DNA from 4 places in the Paenibacillus sp. JCM 9796 genome. Region 1 is predicted to be linked to each of the others. Evidence: riboswitches for the same ligand, from Rfam matches in the RefSeq annotation. Region 1 holds a riboswitch; each other region holds the start of a gene.
What was found. Region 1 has a riboswitch for cyclic di-AMP ahead of ACZ439_RS12090 (3D domain-containing protein). Riboswitches for the same ligand answer to the same signal wherever they lie in the genome.
Positions count from the first base shown of each region.

Region 1 (5,481 bases):
GTAATAATTTTGCGAATACGCTCCCCGGCATGATCGGGATCCGTGAATACGATTACGCCCCGCCGTTCTTGCGCAAGCTTAATGCGTCGAATAACGTCCGCATTGATCGCCGAACCGCCCGTTTCGATGGTTTCCGCTTCTACCGCTCGCTTAATGGCTACCGTATCGTCCTTACCTTCCACTACGATAATTTCTTTAATCATGTGCACGTACCTTCCTTCGTGAACAAGAGAAAAAGAAGAGGGACGCCTCACGAGCACCTCTTCTTATCTGCCGATCTATATATAATGAATGTAGTCTTTCCGAATTGCAAGCGCCTAATCCGCCGACGGTTTTTTGGGACCGATAATGTATACCGTATAACCGCGCTTCGTACCGAAACGAGTTGCATAGTCACCGTTCTCGAAAAAGACGTCGATCTTGTTCCCTTTCACAGCGCTGCCTGTATCTTCGGCTCGGCGGAAGCCGACGCCCTCGATATAGACCCACCAGCCGATCGGGATCACTTTAGGATCGACTGCAATCGTGCGACCTTCCGTTACCTTCGCGCCCGAAGAAGTTACGCCGTATTGCGGATGACTTTCATCCTTGCCGGTGGATGACACCCCCGCCGAATAAGCGGTTAGCGTAACGTTTTTGATTACTTGCTTGTAGCCGAATTTGACGCCGTTCTTGGTCAACTCCTCGACGTTCGGCGATGAAGAGGACAGAACGACAACCGGATTTTTCGTCCCGACGGCCACAATGCGTTGTTTGCTCTCGGTTTGTACTTGCTGATCCACGACCTGCTCCGACACAAGCACGCCGTCTTCATACACTTTCTCCAGCTTCTTCACAAGGAGGCCCTTCTGACCTTCCTGCAATACTTGCTCTTTGCCCTTTAACAATTGGGGCTCGCTCTTGGTTACTGTATCGAATGCGATCGGTTCTTGCACATCTGCTGTTTCTTTCGTCACGCGGACAACCTTCAGTTCCGCATGAGGGCTTACTTCCGTTTCCTTAGCCGGAATGACTTTATCGAGCTCGCCCACAGGGACGTTCAAATCCTGCAGAGCGGCCTCTACCGTCTTGCCAACCGTGTAAACTGTCTTCGTCTCGCCGTCGGCGGTTAATTGCACCGGCGTCGTATGCGTGATCGCAATGCGGTCGCCCGATTTCACCTTTGCATCCAGCGCATGGGAAATACGGTCGTTCTCGCTTACTGCGATTCCTTGCTCATCCAGTACTCGTTGCAGTACCTCTTCCCGGGTTTGGAACGTGCGTTCCTGTCCGTCTACAACGATCGATACGCGCTTAATGGCCGTACCGTGCAACATCATCAAGAACATGAAAGTCATAGCGAATGAAATGAGAGCGATAATCGAAATCATACGCAAGTTTTCATGCGTCCATCGCAACGCGAAGGTCATGCTGGATGATCGTCTTACATGGGTTTGCCCTGGTGTTTCAGCGCCCACTTGTTCGGTCCTCCTTAAAGCCTCGCCATTCGAGTGTTATGCATGATAAGATTCTGACGCGACTATGGTAAATTGTTTGATTGCCATTACCAACGTTTGTGCTGCTGACATCAGAGTATCCACTTGCCTGCCGTATTCACCCCCCTCGGGTGTAAAGAGTAGCCAGCTTGGACACGAATCCCTTTTACGGGAAACACAAAAAAAGTCAGCGGAGAAGAGGAACCTTCCCGTGACTTTTCTCATTTTGTCCAAATGAAAATAAAAGCACACGACAATGCGTTACCTCTCTCTAGACGCTTACGAGGTTAGCTGACGGATTCGGACTTGAGAGTCGCCCTACCCCGGGACAGTTGCCCGCCCCAGAGATTCACCCCTAAAAAACACCTTGGCAATCATGAATGGACCGCCGCGATGTGGTTCCCCCGTTTTCCTTTCGGAAACTCAGCGATGTTGGAATTCTGGTAATCGTATGAAGTTATTATTGAGTGTACGACGCGAGGGGTTTGGTTGTAAAGTATACAAACGTATAAAAAAAGAACGGTTTTTACCCATTTTCGTTTAAATATACTCATTACATGAATAAAATACATCTATCTCTCATTCGCACGAACCGATTTAGCTGTTTTCTTTATTTTTCTCGATTCGCTATAAGTAACAGCGTTTATGCAAGCGTTTCCCAGAGCCCAACACACTCACTTTAAACGAAAAAGTTCCATCGCATTTCGAGTCGTCGCTTCGGCTAATTGCTCGATCGAAATGCCCTTGATTTCGGCCGCCGTTTCGGCGACAAGACGGACGTAAGCGGACTCGTTTCGCTTGCCCCGATATGGATGCGGAGTTAAATAAGGCGCATCGGTTTCAATCAAAAGCCGGTCCATCGGCACCTTCTCGAGTACCTCTTTCGGTTGCTTGGCATTTTTGAAAGTTACTGGGCCGCCGAAAGAAATGTAAAAATTCATATCGAGACACATTTTGGCCGTCTCCCAGCTGCCGGAGTAACAATGCATCACGCCGCCGACCTCCGCCGCTTTCTCCTCGCGCAGCGTTTGTACGACGTCTTGATGCGCATCGCGGTTATGGATCGCAATCGGCAGGCCGACCCTGCGGGCCAGACGAATTTGTTCGCGGAATACCCGATTCTGTACGTCTTTCGGCGACGTATCCCAATGGTAATCAAGCCCGATTTCGCCGATGGCAACCACTTTCTCGTGACGACACAACGATTCGATCCAGGCGAGATCTTCTTCCCTCATATCTTTGGCTTCCGTCGGATGCCAGCCCACCGTCGAGTAGATGAAATCGTACTGCTCAGCCAGCGCCAAGGAGCTTGGAATCGTCTCCCGATTAAATCCAATATTCACGATTCGACTTATTCCGTTGTCTCTTGCGCGCGCAATCACCTCGTGTCGGTCTTCATCGAATTGCGGCGCATTCAGGTGTGCATGTGTGTCGATTAGCATAACGTTTTCTCCTTCATCTTCTATATGTCGTTTAAGATCTTAGCAGCTTCCGAATTTCTTTATCCAAAGCTGGAAGATGTTTCAATACGAGTTCCTGCGGGTAATACAGGTGGTATTTTCCGTTCTGGATCCCGCTGATCGAACGCACGATTTCGGATTTTCGCGAGATTTCCGTCAACGTGTCGTGCGCATCGAGCAATAAAATCGGCAGTTTCTCATCCTGTTCGCCCGGCCGGTACACATCATAGGATTGATCGGACGGGAAATCGACTTCCAGGTAATAGGAGGGATCTAATCCTAGATTGCCCATTTTTTCACGAAGCCGTTCCAGCATGCCGACGTCCATAATTTCCAGCGTTACATATTTGAATAAACGCCGCTGCAAGAAGCGTGAGCACAAATCAGCCAACACCGCATCCTCTTCCATCGTCCATTGCATCAGCACCGTTTGCATCAACGCTTCATCCAGCAAATGGTATTCTTCCGTGGTCAGCCGATTGCCGAACAAGCTGGGCAGCGGTTCGAGCAGAAAGTGGAACGGATACCCTTCATCAAACAGTTGTTTGGCTCTTTGAAAAATTTTATGCAGGACGACTTCCGCGCTTCGGGTAACCGGATGGAAGTACACTTGCCAATACATCTGGTATCGGGACATCAAATAATCCTCAACGGCGTGCATCCCGCTTTCCTTAACTACGATATGTCCTTGATACGGCCGCATCACGCGCAAAATTCGCTCCAGATCGAAGGTGCCGTAATTTACGCCGGTGAAATAAGCATCGCGCAGCAGGTAATCCATCCGGTCCGCGTCCAGCTGACTCGAGACGAGGCTGACGACGATTTCTTGCTGGTACGTCTTGGCAATAACGCCCGCTACCTGCTGCGGGAACGTCGGAGAAACGCGTTTCAGCACTTCGTTGACTTCCGTGTTGCCGAGTACGATTCGGCATGACCAATCCTCATGGTGAGTCCCGAACGTTTTCTCAATCGAATGCGAGAAGGGACCGTGTCCGACATCATGCAGAAGCGCCGCGCACAAGCATAACAGACGTTCTTCTCTCGGCCAATCTTCATATTGATTACGCTCGAACTGCGAGATGATTTTGCGTGTTACTTCATAAACACCCAGCGAATGCGAGAACCGGCTATGCTCGGCGCCGTGAAAGGTGAGAAAACACGTTCCCAGCTGACGGATGCGGCGCAGCCGTTGAAATTCCCGGGTATTGATGAGATCCCAGATCGTCTGATCCTGCACATAGATATACTTGTGAACCGGATCTTTAAACACTTTTTCTTCTTCCATCGGTTGTTGCATGGTATCCCTCCTCGCAATTTGCAGGTTTTGATCGACAATATTCCGCCAAAACATTGAAAATTGTCGAATGTTGTCGATTTATTTATTCCAAATTTTTGTTTCGACACGGCGTATAGATTTACATTTTATGGATGTATAAAGAGACTTTTGGTAAGTAAAACCAACATTTTAGCTCTACTAGTAGCGTTATTCTATTCCATGTTATACTAATCTAGCAGCCAGGTCCATAAATTGTCACTTGGTGTTGCATTTTTAGGTTGACTATTTTGGGAATGGTTGGTATCATAGGTTTAAAGAATTATGTCGAAACATGACGATTATTTTCATTCCGCTTCGCATTCATTCTAAAATAAACAACTTCTGGAGAGGGGAATTTTATTATTATGATGAAATCAACTGGTATCGTAAGAAAAGTCGACGAACTTGGTCGTGTTGTTATTCCAATCGAATTGCGCAGAACGCTTGGCATTGGCGAGAAGGACGCTTTGGAAATTTATGTAGACGGCGAGCGCATCATGTTGAAGAAATATGAGCCGGCCTGTATCTTCTGCGGAAACGCCGAGAACGTCTCTTATTTCAAAGGAAAAATTGTTTGTCACGAATGTTTATCTGAAATGCCAATACCTGTGACAAAATAAAAAAAATAGGTTATAATATAAATAGCAATATTAACTATGGTAATTCTAACCTTTTTCATATCTCCTCTATATCCCTGATTCGAGCTTGCCCCGAATCAGGGTATTTTTTTGTGCCGATCAACCTTGATGCAGCAAATTATACAATTCGCGTTTCGGAACGCCGCGCTCCTGCGCAGCCCTCCTAAGCGCTTCCTTATGGTCCAGCCCGTCCGCTTCGTATCGGGCCACATGCTCCTCAGGCGAGAGGCCGGTCCACCACGCCGTCTCCTCCGGGATTCCCCCGTCACCCGCCCCGCCGCGAACGATGAAGCAGTATTCACCCTGCGGCGGATGGTCAACCAAATAGGCGAGGCATTCGCGGATCGTACCGCGGACGGCTTCCTCATATTTTTTCGTTAGCTCCCGGGTCAGGCAAACCTCCCGTTCTTCGCCAAGAACTTCCGCCATCCGCGTCAGCGTCTTCACAATCCGGTGAGGCGATTCATAACCGATCACTGTAGCCGCTTCCCGTCTCCAGGTGGCAAGCTCCTGTTCCATCGGTTTGGCGTCACGCGGCGGGAACCCGACGAACAGAAACCGCTCCGTCGGCAAGCCCGACATGATTAAAGCGG
Region 1 is NZ_AP043723.1:2,513,129-2,518,609, forward strand. It holds gene rnmV (ribonuclease M5) at 1-203, opposite strand, end outside; gene ACZ439_RS12090 (3D domain-containing protein) at 318-1,409, opposite strand; cyclic di-AMP (ydaO/yuaA leader) riboswitch at 1,736-1,914, opposite strand; gene ACZ439_RS12095 (TatD family hydrolase) at 2,150-2,917, opposite strand; gene ACZ439_RS12100 (HD domain-containing protein) at 2,949-4,232, opposite strand; gene ACZ439_RS12105 (AbrB/MazE/SpoVT family DNA-binding domain-containing protein) at 4,616-4,870, shown strand; gene rsmI (16S rRNA (cytidine(1402)-2'-O)-methyltransferase) at 4,988-5,481, opposite strand, start outside.

Region 2 (3,279 bases), 2.8 Mb from region 1:
CTAGCATGCGCTCGCGGCAGATCAGGGAGCTCATTCACCGAAATAACTTCATCGGTTTTCTTTTGGGGCTTCTGCCAATATTGATCGCTACCTGGCAGATCATCGAACCATGCCGCATCTTCAGGGCAATCCAACACCATGAACTTGCCGTATTCGTTATCCCGCGACTGGTGATATTTCAGATAGGCCTTTCCGTTATCAATAGCCAGAATTTCGATTTTGCCGGAGGTGTGACTCATGGATAGACGCACCCTTTTACCTAAGCCTGAAGTGCGCGCCTTGGCTTCTTCCACGATTCGGTACACTTGCTGCAGCGGCAGAACGAACTCGCGATTGCCGGCCACCGGACGATTGACGAAGAAATAATAGGGGGTTACGCCGGCCCATGACAGCTTATCCAGCAGCTCTGCCAATCGTTCGGGGTTATCGTTGATCCCTCTAAGAATAGGCGTCTGATTGACAACAATAGCGCCGGCTTGATGAAGAGCTTCAAAGCCTTTCTTGGCTTCGGCGGTAATCTCGCGAGGATGATTGATATGCGCCATCACATAAATCCGCTGGTTTACGTTTGAATGACGGCGGATGACTTCCAGCAATCGTTCGTCTTCATAAATCCGCATCGGATTAAAAACAGGTATTTTCGAACCGAGCCGTATAATTTTAACATGGTCGATTTCTCTTAACCGGCTCAGGATACTTTCCAATTTGGCTGTTGCCAGAATCAAGCTATCTCCTCCGGTAAGCAGCACGTTGTTAATTTCCGGATGACTCGCAATGTAGGCTAGACCGGGATCCATATCTTTCGTCGCTTCATGAACGTCATTGCGAAAGAGTCGCTTCCGGAAACAATATCGGCAGTATGCACCGCATACTTCAGAAACCAGCAAGAGAGCCGTAGTCCGATATTTGTGCTGGCAGCCCGGCACTACGTAATTGGTATCCTCATCGGAGGCATCCCAGCGCCCATATTCGGATAACTCCCCTTCATTAGGAATGACCAGCTTTCGGATCGGATCTTCAGGATCGTCCCAATCAATCAGGTTCAAGTAATAGTCGTTCACCCGAAATACAAACTTATCTGTAATCGGTTTAAGCTTCTTTCTTTCATCCTCAGGAATTTCCAGTATCTTATCAATATCCGTTATATATTTCGGCTGTGTCATATTTGCTCCTCCTACTACGAGTTTTTTCAAACCACAGACCTGATCTGTTCCCTCCTTTTCCTGGAATAAACGATTTGTGCTTTCTTTTAACAAGTAAAACAAAAAAGACCCGATCGAGACGAACGATATCGCAGCATGGCGATAACCGATCGTCATTCGAAGGGTCTTCAAACAAACAAACAAAAAGACCCTGATCTCGGGTCAATAGATGCAGGTTAATGCATGTAGAAACTTGACCCATCTCCTGCTGACGAGGTTAGCTGCCGGGCTCGGGAAAGATGGTTCCCTACATCGTTACATGATTCGCCCCAATTACATTGGTTCCCCCGCTTTCCGATTCGAAAACCGGAAATTAAGCGTACGTTTATGATATACAAACATTTTTGATAAGTCAAGGAAATATGTTTATCTGGTTTCCCGATGTAAGGTGTGTCTTTGGAGACGCGGACAATATTTGCGCATTTCCAATCGTCCGGTTTGATTCTTTTTGTTTTTTGTCGTCGTATAGTTACGATCTCCCGTTTCCGTGCAAGCCAATGTTACGATTACCCTCATCCTGTTCACCTCCTCTACAGTTGCCAATTACCTTGATTGCTCGTCCTCAAGCTCAACGAATATTTCCGCGCATCGTTGCATCAGCAAGCAGAAAGAACGGTTGTGTCCGATAAAAAATGAAGAAAGATCGTACCGGTTCCGGCGCGGCTCCCATGTTACAAACAGACGGTGTCTCATCCGTGTCAGGGCCAGCTGTACGAATCGATCCGCTGTCGCCGAGCCGGTGATGGTTATATACGCATAAAGCGAATGATCTTCAGGTTCATCCAATAAACTTACGCCCGCGCAAGAAAATTCCGTCTGGATGCGCGTCCGCTTAAGGAGGGTAAGAGCCATGAGCAGTTCGGCATCTACCGGGGTATTCCCCAAAATAACGGTTTGTTTGGGACGCTTTCTTGGCTTCGCTCGCTGCACCCAACAGGCCAATTCCTGTTCCCGGCGTTGCCATTGTGTCTGGGAGTGATGACTAATGATCGTCTCATCATCGTTTTGCGTGCTCTTCTTCAATGTCACACCCCCCATGTAAACCGCTATAAACCCAGCACGCAGTCAGTTCCCTGACCGGATGTTAGCATTTTTGTCACTACAACTTGGACCGGGGCCGTTCACGACAATAATATTTGTAAATTTTACGATTACTCTACATCATACCTTAACCTTAACGGCCAGTCAACTGCAAAGCTTGAAGTTTTTACCTCGCCGACGAGTTTAGGCTGATTTTTCCAGCTCCATAGATCCTCTCGGTCTTCCGGTAACTTCGCAACGGTTATGCAGGCGGGTCTTCTCCTGCACAACAAAAAGAAGTCTTTCCAAGATCGAAAGACTCCCCGTCAGCAAGGTATTTTAAGATATTGCCTTGCTTGCTCTTTTACATTCGCTACTTTTGCAGGTGTGATAGGTGCCCATGAAGTCGAGACGATGATCCGTTACTTTAAAGCCATATTCTTGTTGAAGTCGATTCTCCAATTCAAGCAGCCAATCGTCTTTGATTTCCTTGAGCGCCCCGCATACCGTGCAAATCAAATGATGGTGCATATGCGTATGTTCTTCGCTGCGGAGGTCGAAGCGGGCAACCCCGTCTCCGAAGTTCATCTTCTCCACGATATGAAGCTCGGCCAGCAGCTCCAACGTCCGGTATACAGTAGCCAGGCCGATATCGGGATATTTGTCTTTCACGAGCATATACACATCCTCGGCGCTCAGATGTTCCTGCTCATTCTCCAATAAAACCCGAACCGTCGCTTCGCGCTGGGGGGTTAATTTATAGTTGCTGCTCCTCAACTGCCGATTGATTTTGTCGAGTTGTTCCAATACCATCATGGATGCACTCTCCTTTAGTCTCGACGCGCGTAAATTTTTTTATTGTCCGCGAAATGAATCTCACTATTTATAATTATTCTAATCTTATCGCAATTCTAAGTAAGAAGCAATGGAATTGATTATTCAATTGTCCGCATGAGGCGGAAGATGACAAACACATCGGTCGAACATCATCGCAGCGAGAGCCCCGATTCAGTCCGCTGCATAATCTACAATAATCCGTTGTTCGGTCATGGTAACT
Region 2 is NZ_AP043723.1:5,276,339-5,279,617, reverse strand. It holds gene ACZ439_RS25405 (KamA family radical SAM protein) at 1-1,163, opposite strand, end outside; cyclic di-AMP (ydaO/yuaA leader) riboswitch at 1,393-1,532, opposite strand; gene rpmG (50S ribosomal protein L33) at 1,569-1,718, opposite strand; gene ACZ439_RS25395 (hypothetical protein) at 1,746-2,225, opposite strand; gene fur (ferric iron uptake transcriptional regulator) at 2,562-3,038, opposite strand.
Region 2: another riboswitch for cyclic di-AMP. It lies ahead of ACZ439_RS25405 (KamA family radical SAM protein); the one in region 1 lies ahead of ACZ439_RS12090 (3D domain-containing protein).

Region 3 (5,481 bases), 1.8 Mb from region 1:
GCCACGCAGGATGGCATTGCTCGGACGGCAGCAGCCGCTTCATGCGTAGCGGAAATACAACGGCCGGCGACCAGCAAGCCTTCCAGTTCAACAGGCAATAACGCGCGATAGGGTACATCGTAGCTATCGTCTACCTGGATCCAGGTGCTCTTCGAATCTCCGGGATTATGAATATCGATAGCATATCCACCACGCGCCACGACATCATCAAACCTTGTACCCTTCACGACATCCTCCTGCGTGAGTATATATTCGCCGATGATTCTATGGGTTTCCCTAATGCCTGCTTCGTTGGCCGTCTTGATGAGGAATGACTTTTCAAAACCAGGCACTCGTTTTCTTAAGAAATCTACAACCGACATCGTCTGGTATCGCAGCTCCACCTCTGCAGCTGTAACTTCAGACGCATTGGTCCCATCTATGAAATTAACGCGGGTAGCATTAACGGTAACTTCGCCTTCCCTTACGTTTGTAAACAAATTCAAGGTTTCTCTGCCTATGTTATATTCGCCGTTTACTTTAGCCGCAGCTATTTCCTGCCAAAATCCTGAACAAAACAGCTGTTTACGCTGGCTGCCGGCAGGAAGATCTCCTTCCGCACTGCCTATCGCGTACCATCTGAAATTGTCCCGGTTTCTCTTGATTTCTTCTTCGACCCGGTCGACATTCACGTTACCGACTCGGCAGTACACGGTGACGGGCATTTTTTCCCCGTCTTTTTCCCGGCCTTTTACCGTTTTGGCCCCCGCTTTCACAGCGACGTCGGCGTCCCCGGTGCAGTCGACAATGACTTTACTGAATAAAGTATGAGCGCCGGATTTGTTAAACACCGTAATGCCTTTCACTACGCCATCCTCAACCCATACATCCTTCAACAAGGTATGGTATAAAAAGCTCACTCCGGCATCTTTGGCCATCTTCGTTAACACAAATTTCAGGTATTCATCATCGAAAGGCGTAATCACGGGATTTTTCCCCCAGGGCGGGTTCCCTTCCTTGGGGCGGATAGGACCATGGCATGCTCCCATTTCCTTTAAGGAGTCAAGTATTTCTTTAAAAAGACCGGCTATCGTCGGTTCGCCATGAGCGTCATAATGGTTCGCATACGGCGACACTAGTGCAGAAGTTGAAGCCCCGCCCAGGTAACCATTCTTTTCGACCACAAGTACTTTGGCCCCGTTTCTAGCTGCCGCAATAGCTGCCGGCGCCCCCGCCGTTCCCCCGCCAACCACAATGACATCCCATTGATCATGCACTTGCATAACAATCCCTCCTCTGAAAGTTTTACGATATGTAGAAGTGTCGGTTGATTGCTGCTCCTCGCGGAGCACTTGTATACATGTATAACGTCTTGTATACATGTATATTAAAGCGTTATCAATGAATTGTCAATATTTATATTTACACATCTCAGCCCAAAAACATGAAGAAGCCCCATCCGAAGAGGGGCTTCTTCATGTTTTTGCGGCTCGGTCAAGCTTCATGGCGAGGCATTCCGTGATTTCTGCCCTGCCTCTTCGCATGATACATCGCCATATCCGCATTTTTTACCAATGCTTCTATCGTTTCTCCATCAAACGGGAACATGCTGATCCCAATGCTTGTTGAAATATACAGATCATGATCTTGAATACGGAAGGGCGCATTCAATGCCTCCATAATCTTCTGGCAGTAAGCTTCCGTTTCCGCTTTTGACGTATTTGGCAGTAGGATGGTGAATTCGTCACCGCCTTGACGTGAAACAATCCCTTTATCCGATACAAGATCTTGTAAGCGCTGGGACACACGCTGCAGAAGAAGATCGCCGACGGAATGACCCATCGAGTCATTAATGAATTTGAATCCATCCAAATCCAGATAAAGCACGGCAAACAATTGATTTTTTTGTTTGGCTTCGGCCATCGTCTTTTCAAGGATATGTTGAAACGATTTACGGTTGGGGAGTTCAGTTAAGGAATCGAAAAATGCCAATTTTCGAATGGTTTCCTCCGCTTTATTACGTTCGATTACCAGCCCTATTAAATAAGCGGAACGCTCGATCATTTGGAGTTCCCTGGTTTCGGGAGATTTTCGAGTCTTGTAATAGATAGCGAATGTTCCGATCACCTGATTGTCTTTATCCGTAAAGGGGACAGACCAGCAAGCCCGAAACCCGTGATCCAGCGCAATCTCGCGGAAATCCCGCCATAACGGATCATTCTCAATGTCAGATACAATAATATTTTTGTTATAATAGGCGGCGGTTCCGCAAGAACCCATGTCCGGTCCAATTCGTATGCCGTCTACAGCCCGCAAGAAAGAAGCCGGAAGACGGAGAGCCATTCCATGTTTTAATAAATCGTTTTCAAGCAGCAGAATGGAACAAACAGCCTCTGTTTGCTTCTCTACAAATTCAATAATGTGACCTAAAATATCTTGTAGCGGCCTGCCTTTGGCAACCATTTCCAGAACCACATTTTGCTCGTTCAAATGATCTTGAATTAACTTTCGTTCAGTAATGTCGCGGCCGACAACAATTAACCACTCCCGCCGACCATCCTCGGCCATAACAGGTTCTTTAATAAACTCGATAATTACGGTCGAGCCGTCGGAACGCTTGAATTTTTCTTCAAAATGAATCGTTTTGCCTCTTCTCCAGGCTTCATTGTCGGTTTCTTCGCATGTATGAAAAAACTCTTCCATATGCGGCTTAGAGCGTTGAAAATCAAGATTTGTTTTCCCCTTATACGCGTCACGGTCTAACTCAAATAACTGCAGCGCAGCATCATTCGCTTCAACCCATACCCCTTTACCGTCTTTAAAAACAATGATATCAGGCATGATTTGAATTAATGTCAGCAGGTAATCACTTGTCTTCTCTTTTATATGTTCTAACATGGGCACCATCTCAGTTCCGTGAAGGTAAAATAATTACTCACATATTCGACATGAACCATCCGCATCCTCCATGCCCGTTAAAATTTTACCATTCAAAAACCACACCGTCTTTCGTCTCCTACGTCGTTCTTTCTTTATTGCGATTGAATAATTTCACAGCTGAATAAACGAGAAGACCGGCCACAATCACGGCGGCAACCGGGAACAAATACCCCTTCGCCAGCTCCCCGACCTCGTGCCAATTGGGACCAAGCTTGTACCCAAGATAAACGTATAAACTCGTTATAGGCAGCATGGCACAAAACGTAAATAACGAGAACTTCCAGACACTCATTCTGGCCATGCCGCACGGAAGCGAAACAGCGGTCCGAACCCCCGGGATAAACCGGCCCAGAAAAGCTACGCCCGCCCCATACTTATGGAAAAATCGTTCGGCCTTATCGATCTCTTTCGTCCGTATAAAAAAGAACTTGCCAAACTTTATTATCACCGGCCTCCCCCCATACTTTCCTAATGCGTATAGAGTCAAGGGTCCTGTTACCCCTCCGACTGTCCCTGCCAGAATAGCCAGCCCCAAGTTCATATCCCCTTCATAGACCCAATAACCGACGAGGGGAAGAACCAGCTCTGCCGGAACAAACTCGAAAGTCAGCGCCAAAACGACGCCTATGTACGATAATTGTTTGAAATAGCCAATAAACTCCAATAATATCTGTTCCATTACTCACCTCATCTTGTTTCCTTAGCAATACGCGAAAAAAAATCGACGGTTTCAGGTCTCATACAAACAAGAACACAACATCATCGTGTTGTGTTCTTGTCCAAAACCGATTTAAACGCTTCCCATAAAGCATGACTTAATTCAATAGCCTTCTTTTCAATCATAGAGGTCTGCACGACCCATTCTCCGGAAACATGTTGAATACGGACGGAATGGTCATGTTTATTTAAGTAGCTTAACATTTGTCCGATCGTTAACAATGGAAGCGCTTTATGTTTCTCGACCCCGTTCAAGTAATAAATCATCTCTTCGTGGTCACCCATAGCTATATATTCGCCTTCTTGTGGAATCCAATGGTTTCGCAGGTATTCTTTTTGAACATCTGTCAGTTCTTGAAGGTGGGAAGAAGTAATTCGCTGGAGCATCATGATCCTCCTTACTTAAGCTATGATGTTATCATAAAAACAAAAAAGACCCGAATCCAGCCAGGATGCGCTATCATCTAGCGCTTATCGTCCTGGACTGCGACGGGTCTGGAGCACAAAAAGACCCGGATTCACGGGTCAACGATGCAAGTCTGCATACATACACAATTTGACCCATCTACTGCTGACGAGGTTAGCTGTCGGGCTCGGGAAAGATGGTTCCCTACATGGAATGATTCGCCCCAATTTCATTGGTTCCCCCGCTTTCCGGTTTCGTGTAAACCGGAAATTAAGCGTGATTTCATCATACAAAACTGCTATTCGCAAGTCAATAATCCAAAATCTTACAATTCATTGAGAAGTTGTTCCGGTCGCTTACTCCACGCGAGTTATTTTCGCCTGCCGACGTACAACTTCGCCATCCGTCTTGTGCAGCTGATTCAGCAATTCGATCTGAAAACTGCCCGGATTGTCGGAGCCGGCGATCTGGACCGCTCGCTCTGCGGCGACCCCATAATAAGCCAATGCCGCCACAGCAGCAGCCGCTTGATCGTTCTCCACCGCAAGGAAGGCGCCGACCACCGAAGTCAGCAAGCAGCCTGTTCCGGTCACTTGGGTCAGCAGCGGCGTACCATTGCTCACCCGATACGTCGCCTCGCCGTCGCTCACATAATCGTCACGGCCTGTGACGATGACGACACAGCTCATCGCCCGCGCCGCTTGCCGGACAAGCGCAGGCACTTCCCCGGCCGCACTGCCTGCATCGTCCACGCCTTTAATGCTCCACGATTTCCCGACGACGTTAGCCACTTCCGCAGCATTGCCTCGAAGTACCGAGATCCGCAGCTCCTTCATGAGCGAACGGGCCGTTTCCGTGCGATATGCCGTCGCCCCGGCTCCCACCGGATCGAAAACAATCGGAACGCCATGCGCGTTCGCCGATTGCCCCGCGATCCGCATGGCGTGAACGATACGGTCGTCCAGCGTGCCTATATTCAAGACGAGGGCGCCGGCGATTTGCGCCATCTCTGCAACCTCTTCGTGAGCATATGCCATAACCGGCGATGCTCCTAAGGCCAGCAGGCCGTTCGCCGTGAAATTCGTTACGACTACATTCGTAATATTGTGCACGAGCGGTTTATGGATCCGCACCTTATCAAGAATATCCGCGAAATATTGGACGTTCATTACCCCATCCCCTTCTTCCGGTTACATGATACTATCTCATATCGCGGATGGTTTGCCAAGCGCTTTATACGAGCGCACAGATATAAATAAAGAAGCCCCCGCCATACACCCGCGAGAGCTTCAAATCCCGTTAGGTTTGATCATGTTGCAGAGCTTTCCCGATAGCTTTCATTGTTGGTTATTGGGGTTCTTTCTCGTTTCCAAGCAGTCCGGCTCCTGGCAATCCGAATAATACGTAGTCACCTTCTCGGAATCGAACGTGCCAATAAT
Region 3 is NZ_AP043723.1:715,232-720,712, forward strand. It holds gene ACZ439_RS03590 (FAD-dependent oxidoreductase) at 1-1,262, opposite strand, end outside; gene ACZ439_RS03595 (diguanylate cyclase domain-containing protein) at 1,474-2,877, opposite strand; gene ACZ439_RS03600 (DedA family protein) at 2,996-3,598, opposite strand; gene ACZ439_RS03605 (hypothetical protein) at 3,679-4,023, opposite strand; cyclic di-AMP (ydaO/yuaA leader) riboswitch at 4,191-4,329, opposite strand; gene thiM (hydroxyethylthiazole kinase) at 4,399-5,211, opposite strand; gene ACZ439_RS03615 (GapA-binding peptide SR1P) at 5,380-5,481, opposite strand, start outside.
Region 3: another riboswitch for cyclic di-AMP. It lies ahead of ACZ439_RS03605 (hypothetical protein); the one in region 1 lies ahead of ACZ439_RS12090 (3D domain-containing protein).

Region 4 (5,481 bases), 960 kb from region 1:
ACCCATGCTTCATAGCGACCGAGGGTATCAATACACCTCATTGAGTTTTAAGAAGATCTTGGACGACAACAATCTTACCCAAAGCATGTCCCGAGTTGGGCGGTGCATAGATAATGGTCCGATGGAATCCTTCTGGGGTACCCTGAAATGTGAGAAGTATTATTTACATACCTACCGTACCTTTGAAGAACTCAAAAAGGACATTGATGACTATATTCATTTTTACAATTACGAGCGATTGCAAGCAAAATTAAACGGCCTCAGTCCGATGGAATTCAGAACCAAGACCGCTTAACTGATTTTTATTTTTTGTATTGTCTACTTGACGGGGTGCAGTTCACTTGAGGAACAGCCCTTGTTTTACATCATTATACCGATTGGTTCATTTGCGGAATGACACGCTTGTCGGATTGAGCTTTCAATTGTTCCGGATAGCCGTAAGTGCCATGCTCACTCAAGTCAAGGCCGATCGTCTCTTCTTCTTCCGTGACACGCAATCCGATAACAGCCTTCATCACGGAAAGAATGACGTACGATGCAACAAAAGCAAAGGCTCCGCAAACCAGCACCCCAAGAGCCTGAACCCCCAATTGCTCGAACCCGCCGCCGTAGAACAGGCCGGCTTTACCAACTCCGACTTTCTCCGCCAATTCCGGCGTGGCGAATAAACCGTTGGAGAGCGTTCCCCAAACACCGGCCGTCCCGTGAGCGGAAAGCGCGTAAATCGGATCGTCGATACGAAGCTTTTCAAACATCCGCATACTTGCAAAGACGACGATACCGGCAACCAGACCGATGACGATAGCCGCCCAAGACTCAACGAATGCGCAGGAAGCCGTAATCGCGACTAAACCGGCCAAGGCGCCATTCAACATCACGGAGATATCCGCCTTGCCATTAACAGCCCAAGCAATCAATAGTGCGGCAATAGCGCCGGCAGCCGCGGCGAGCTGCGTATTGATCGCGACAAAACCGAAGAAGCTTCCGTCGCCGACCGCAATCGTACTGCTTGCATTAAAACCGAACCAGCCCACCCACAGCAGCATCACGCCGAGTGTGGTAAATACCTGATTGTGCCCCGGCATATCGTTCGGAGTACCGTTCTTGTTATATTTGCCGAGCCGCGGTTTCAACAAGAGGGTGGCTGCCAAAGCAGCCATCGCGCCGGTCAGATGGACAACCGTCGATCCGGCGAAATCTTGCTTGCCGTGCTCAGCCAGCCAACCGCCGCCCCAAATCCAGTGGGCAATAACGGGATAGACGACAATGGAGAACAAGACGGCGAATACCAGATACACGGAAAGCTTCGCTCTTTCTGCAAACCCTCCCCATGCTACGGACATCGATATCGCAGCAAACGCCAACTGGAAAATAAACATGACCGTCGGGGCTACCGTGCTGCCTTCCGGAACCTCCTTAACATCGAAGCCGAAGTAATCGCCCCAACCGATCCACGCATTACCTTGCGATCCGAATATCAATGCGTAACCTGCCGCCCAAAAAACCAACGAGACGATGCCGAGCGTAAAGATCGTTTTTCCGGCGATGTGGCCGGCGTTCTTCATCCGGGTCGACCCGGCTTCCAGCATGACAAACCCGCTTTGCATGAAAATAACTAAAATAGCACCCAGCATGACCCAAATCGCATTCATTCCCAATTCCATACGCGTCAACCTCACTTTAACTAAAATAAATGAATCCGAAATCCTTGATTAACTTTCATAATTAACGGTAAGCCATGTATGTATTTTATGACATGAAAGTATGTTATGTCAATATTATTAACATAAAATATTAACATTCATGCCAATATTGCCTCGGATTGTTCGGATTTTATCTATTTAGTGGTATATTATTGCGAATACATGACACATATATGACATTAATATACAATCTTCAAACCTTCTATAGTATTTTGCTATGCTTTCAAGCTTTGTAGAAACGGGAAGTTCTGCGTGTTGTCCGCTTTTCTCTTCAGCTTTCTTGGAGATGGAAACAATTGTGGGGTGAACCTGATAGAGAAGCTATGATAGAATGGAACGGCCTCGGAAGAGACGCTGGCAGCAGCCGATCTTACTGAGCAATCGAATCAAGGCCGAAGCTTTCCTTAAGGAAGCGCGGGGGAACCTCTTTACTTGGGGTGAAGCCATATTCATGGCAGGGTGATTACTCTTTGACCCGAATCCGTCAGCTAACCTCGTAGGCCATAAAAAGGAGAGATAGTTGTGAAGCACTTCAAGAAAACCGCTATGACTGGCGTGATTGCTTTAAGCATGATCGTTGGGGCAGGGGCTGCTTCAGCCGCTACGTACACGGTTAAAGGCCAGGATACGATGTGGACGATTTCCAAGCAGTATGGAATACCGCTCAGCACCCTGATCAGGCAAAATCCTCAGGTGGCTAACCCGAATATTATCTGGCCGGGCATGGTATTGAACGTTCCTGGCGCTGCGAAAGGAACAACAACGCCGACCTCGGCTCAATCCTCTTATGCCGATCAAGTCGTTGCCTTGGTCAATCAGGAACGTGCGAAAGCCGGTCTGAAGCCATTAGTTTATGACAAAGCCTTGTCGGCCATGGCGCTGGATAAAGCAAAAGACATGAACAATAACAAGTACTTTAGCCATACTTCACCAACTTATGGTTCCCCATTTGATATGATGAAATCGTACGGCATCCGGTACACGTATGCCGGCGAGAATATAGCTATGGGACAGAAAAGTCCGCAAGAAGTCATGAAGGCCTGGATGAACAGCTCCGGTCATCGTAAAAATATTTTGAGTCCAAACTTCACGAAAATTGGCGTTGGCTATTATAATAATTATTGGGTGCAAGAATTTATTGCTAACTAATAAGCAATCAGACAAACACGTTACAGGCAGCGGCCGTTTCCCGATCACCTTCGGGATCGGCCGCTGTTCTCCTACTATGAAGCATTCCCTCATGCCTCGGGACTCATTCGTTCATAAAAATGACGCTCAAAATAATAAAAAAAGGCATCCGGAGTAAGTTCATCTGGAACAAACCCCGGATACCTTTATTTATGTTAGCGATGGAAAGGAATGAAATTAGAACGGGAAATGACGATAGGTATTTTGGATGGAAACCCATTTGGTGATGGTAAACTCCTCGACAATCCACGGATTCCCGAATCTGCCGAGCCCGCTTGCCTTATTTCCTCCGAACGGAATATTAGGGCTGTCGTTCACCGTCTGGTCGTTAATATGCGTCATACCGCTATCGATTTGCAGGGCAAGCTCTTCTCCTTTGGCCAGATCGGACGTAAAGATCGCCGAGCTTAAACCATAGGCCGTATCGCTTGCCAGTCTAATCGCTTCTTCGTCCGTTTCCGCTTTAATCATGGTAGCGATCGGTGCGAACAGCTCGGATTGCGCAAGATTACTGGAATTATCGACTTCCGTAAATACATAGGGAGTCAGAACATTGCCCTCACGTTTTCCTTCCAATGCGATCTTCACGCCGTCACGTTTGGCTTCCTCAATCACTTGAAGCGCTTTCTGAAGCTGACGCTCATTGACTAGAGGACCGATAACGGTCTTCGGATCGCTCGGATCGCCGTAAGGAAGAGCTTTGGCGCGTTCCACAAACTTCTGGACGAACTCATCGTACTTATCCTTATGGATAATCATTCGATTAATAATCATACAAATTTGGCCCTGATGAATGAATTTCCCGAAGACCGCGGCGTCCACAGCCCGGTCTACATCCGCATCCGATAAAACGACGAACGGGCTGTTCCCTCCAAGCTCAAGGGCAACACGCTTTAGGTTCCGGCCCGCAATCTCGCCAATGTGTCTTCCAACCGCCGTCGAACCGGTGAAACTGATCATTTGGGCATGCGGATTCGTAAGCATTTCGTCTCCGATTTCGGTCAGGTCGGTCAAAATCACTTGCAGCACGCCGTCAGGAAGACCTGCATGCTCGAACGCTTTCGCGATAATGGAACCGCCCGTCAAGCCAACCTGAATATCAGGCTTATGCACGACGCTGTTCCCCAAGGCAATAGCCGGCGCAATGGTGCGCATAGATAAGTTCATAGGGAAGTTAAACGGAGATATGGAGGAAATCACGCCCAAAGGAAGACGGTGAATATGATTGACCTTGCCTTCGATACCGGACGGAACTTCCCTAACCTTATAAATTTCATCGGCAAGACGAATCGCTTCTTCCATCACTTCTATAGCCAGATGCAGTTCCACGTTGGCTTTTAGAACGGTGCCGCCCGTTTCCCGGCTAATCACGGCAGTAATCGACTCCCGATTCGCTTGTAAATATTCGATGGCCTTATGAATGACTTCTTTTCTTTGTTCCGCGGAAGATTTCGCCCATTCCTTCTGGGCTTGCTTCGCACCTTCAAATGCTTCTTGCAGCTGTTTGACCGACGCTAAACGTACAGATGTCACAACGGAATTATCGTAAGGATTCAAAATATCGTAGGTCCGTTCACTAGAGCCTTCCGTCCACTGGCCATTGATATAGCTTTGGTTCAAATCCTCGTAACGTGTCATATTTTCGTCGCTCCCTTATATGGTTATTATTCCAAACAGCTGTAAGCGTTTTTATAATTGTTTTACAAAAACATACTAAGATTCATAACTCCTAAAACAGCCTGATCCGGATAAATGGTTCGCGACGCAAGCTTCCATTCTCCATTCTCTTTGCGTATCACATCTTCCCGCTCTCCGAACATCTTCTCGGTTTCAATATCCGAGCCCCGGCTCCGGTGGAATAAAAAGTAGCTTCGAACCTTGTATTCGTCGGGCTGAAGACCGGGATCGACCGTGATGTTACTAATAAAATGCCGCTGCCGCGGCGCCGGATTTTCAACCCAAGCCGAAGTCGTATACAACCTGTTCACCCTGGTGGTCAGCGACTTCTTCGTTTCTTCCAAATGCGTCATCTCATCGACGATATTGGAGCCGCCCCGTTCTTCGGTCGTCACACGGACGGGCATCCGGTAAATGAGGTCATCGGCCAGCAATTCTAACCATTCTTTATATTTCCGATGATCCAGCAAATAGGCTTCGTCTTGGAGAAATCTGCTAATTTCGTAGTGCAATTGCGGGTTCATTAGCAACCCTCCTCAGAATCATTTATATCTTTCGTAATGAGTTCCAGCCAATACTCGTGCATACTTCTGGATATGGCGTCAATGTAGCAGGTCGGATAAGCGACGCCGGGTCCCGGGAAGGACGGATCAGGGTCCACATGACCGAATCCCATGAGATAATTGCTGACATTGTTGTAGCTCAGTTCTTTATCTCTGACCATCAATCCCTTACTGGCTTGAACGACGCGGGCCCATATCTCGGTATCGTCCTGCTCCAAAGTACCGGAAGTGCCGAAGGAACCGATATAGCCTTTATACGCTTCCTGCTTGTAATCTTCCGGCGCGGCCTTATCGATCATAAACCAGCACCAAACTTCCACTTTATCGGGTCCCAGCGGCCTCCAAACCCG
Region 4 is NZ_AP043723.1:3,474,968-3,480,448, reverse strand. It holds gene ACZ439_RS16790 (IS3 family transposase) at 1-295, shown strand, start outside; gene ACZ439_RS16785 (ammonium transporter) at 369-1,664, opposite strand; cyclic di-AMP (ydaO/yuaA leader) riboswitch at 2,084-2,221, shown strand; gene ACZ439_RS16780 (CAP domain-containing protein) at 2,226-2,852, shown strand; gene ACZ439_RS16775 (aldehyde dehydrogenase family protein) at 3,069-4,529, opposite strand; gene ACZ439_RS16770 (3-phenylpropionate/cinnamic acid dioxygenase subunit beta) at 4,592-5,092, opposite strand; gene ACZ439_RS16765 (aromatic ring-hydroxylating oxygenase subunit alpha) at 5,092-5,481, opposite strand, start outside.
Region 4: another riboswitch for cyclic di-AMP. It lies ahead of ACZ439_RS16780 (CAP domain-containing protein); the one in region 1 lies ahead of ACZ439_RS12090 (3D domain-containing protein).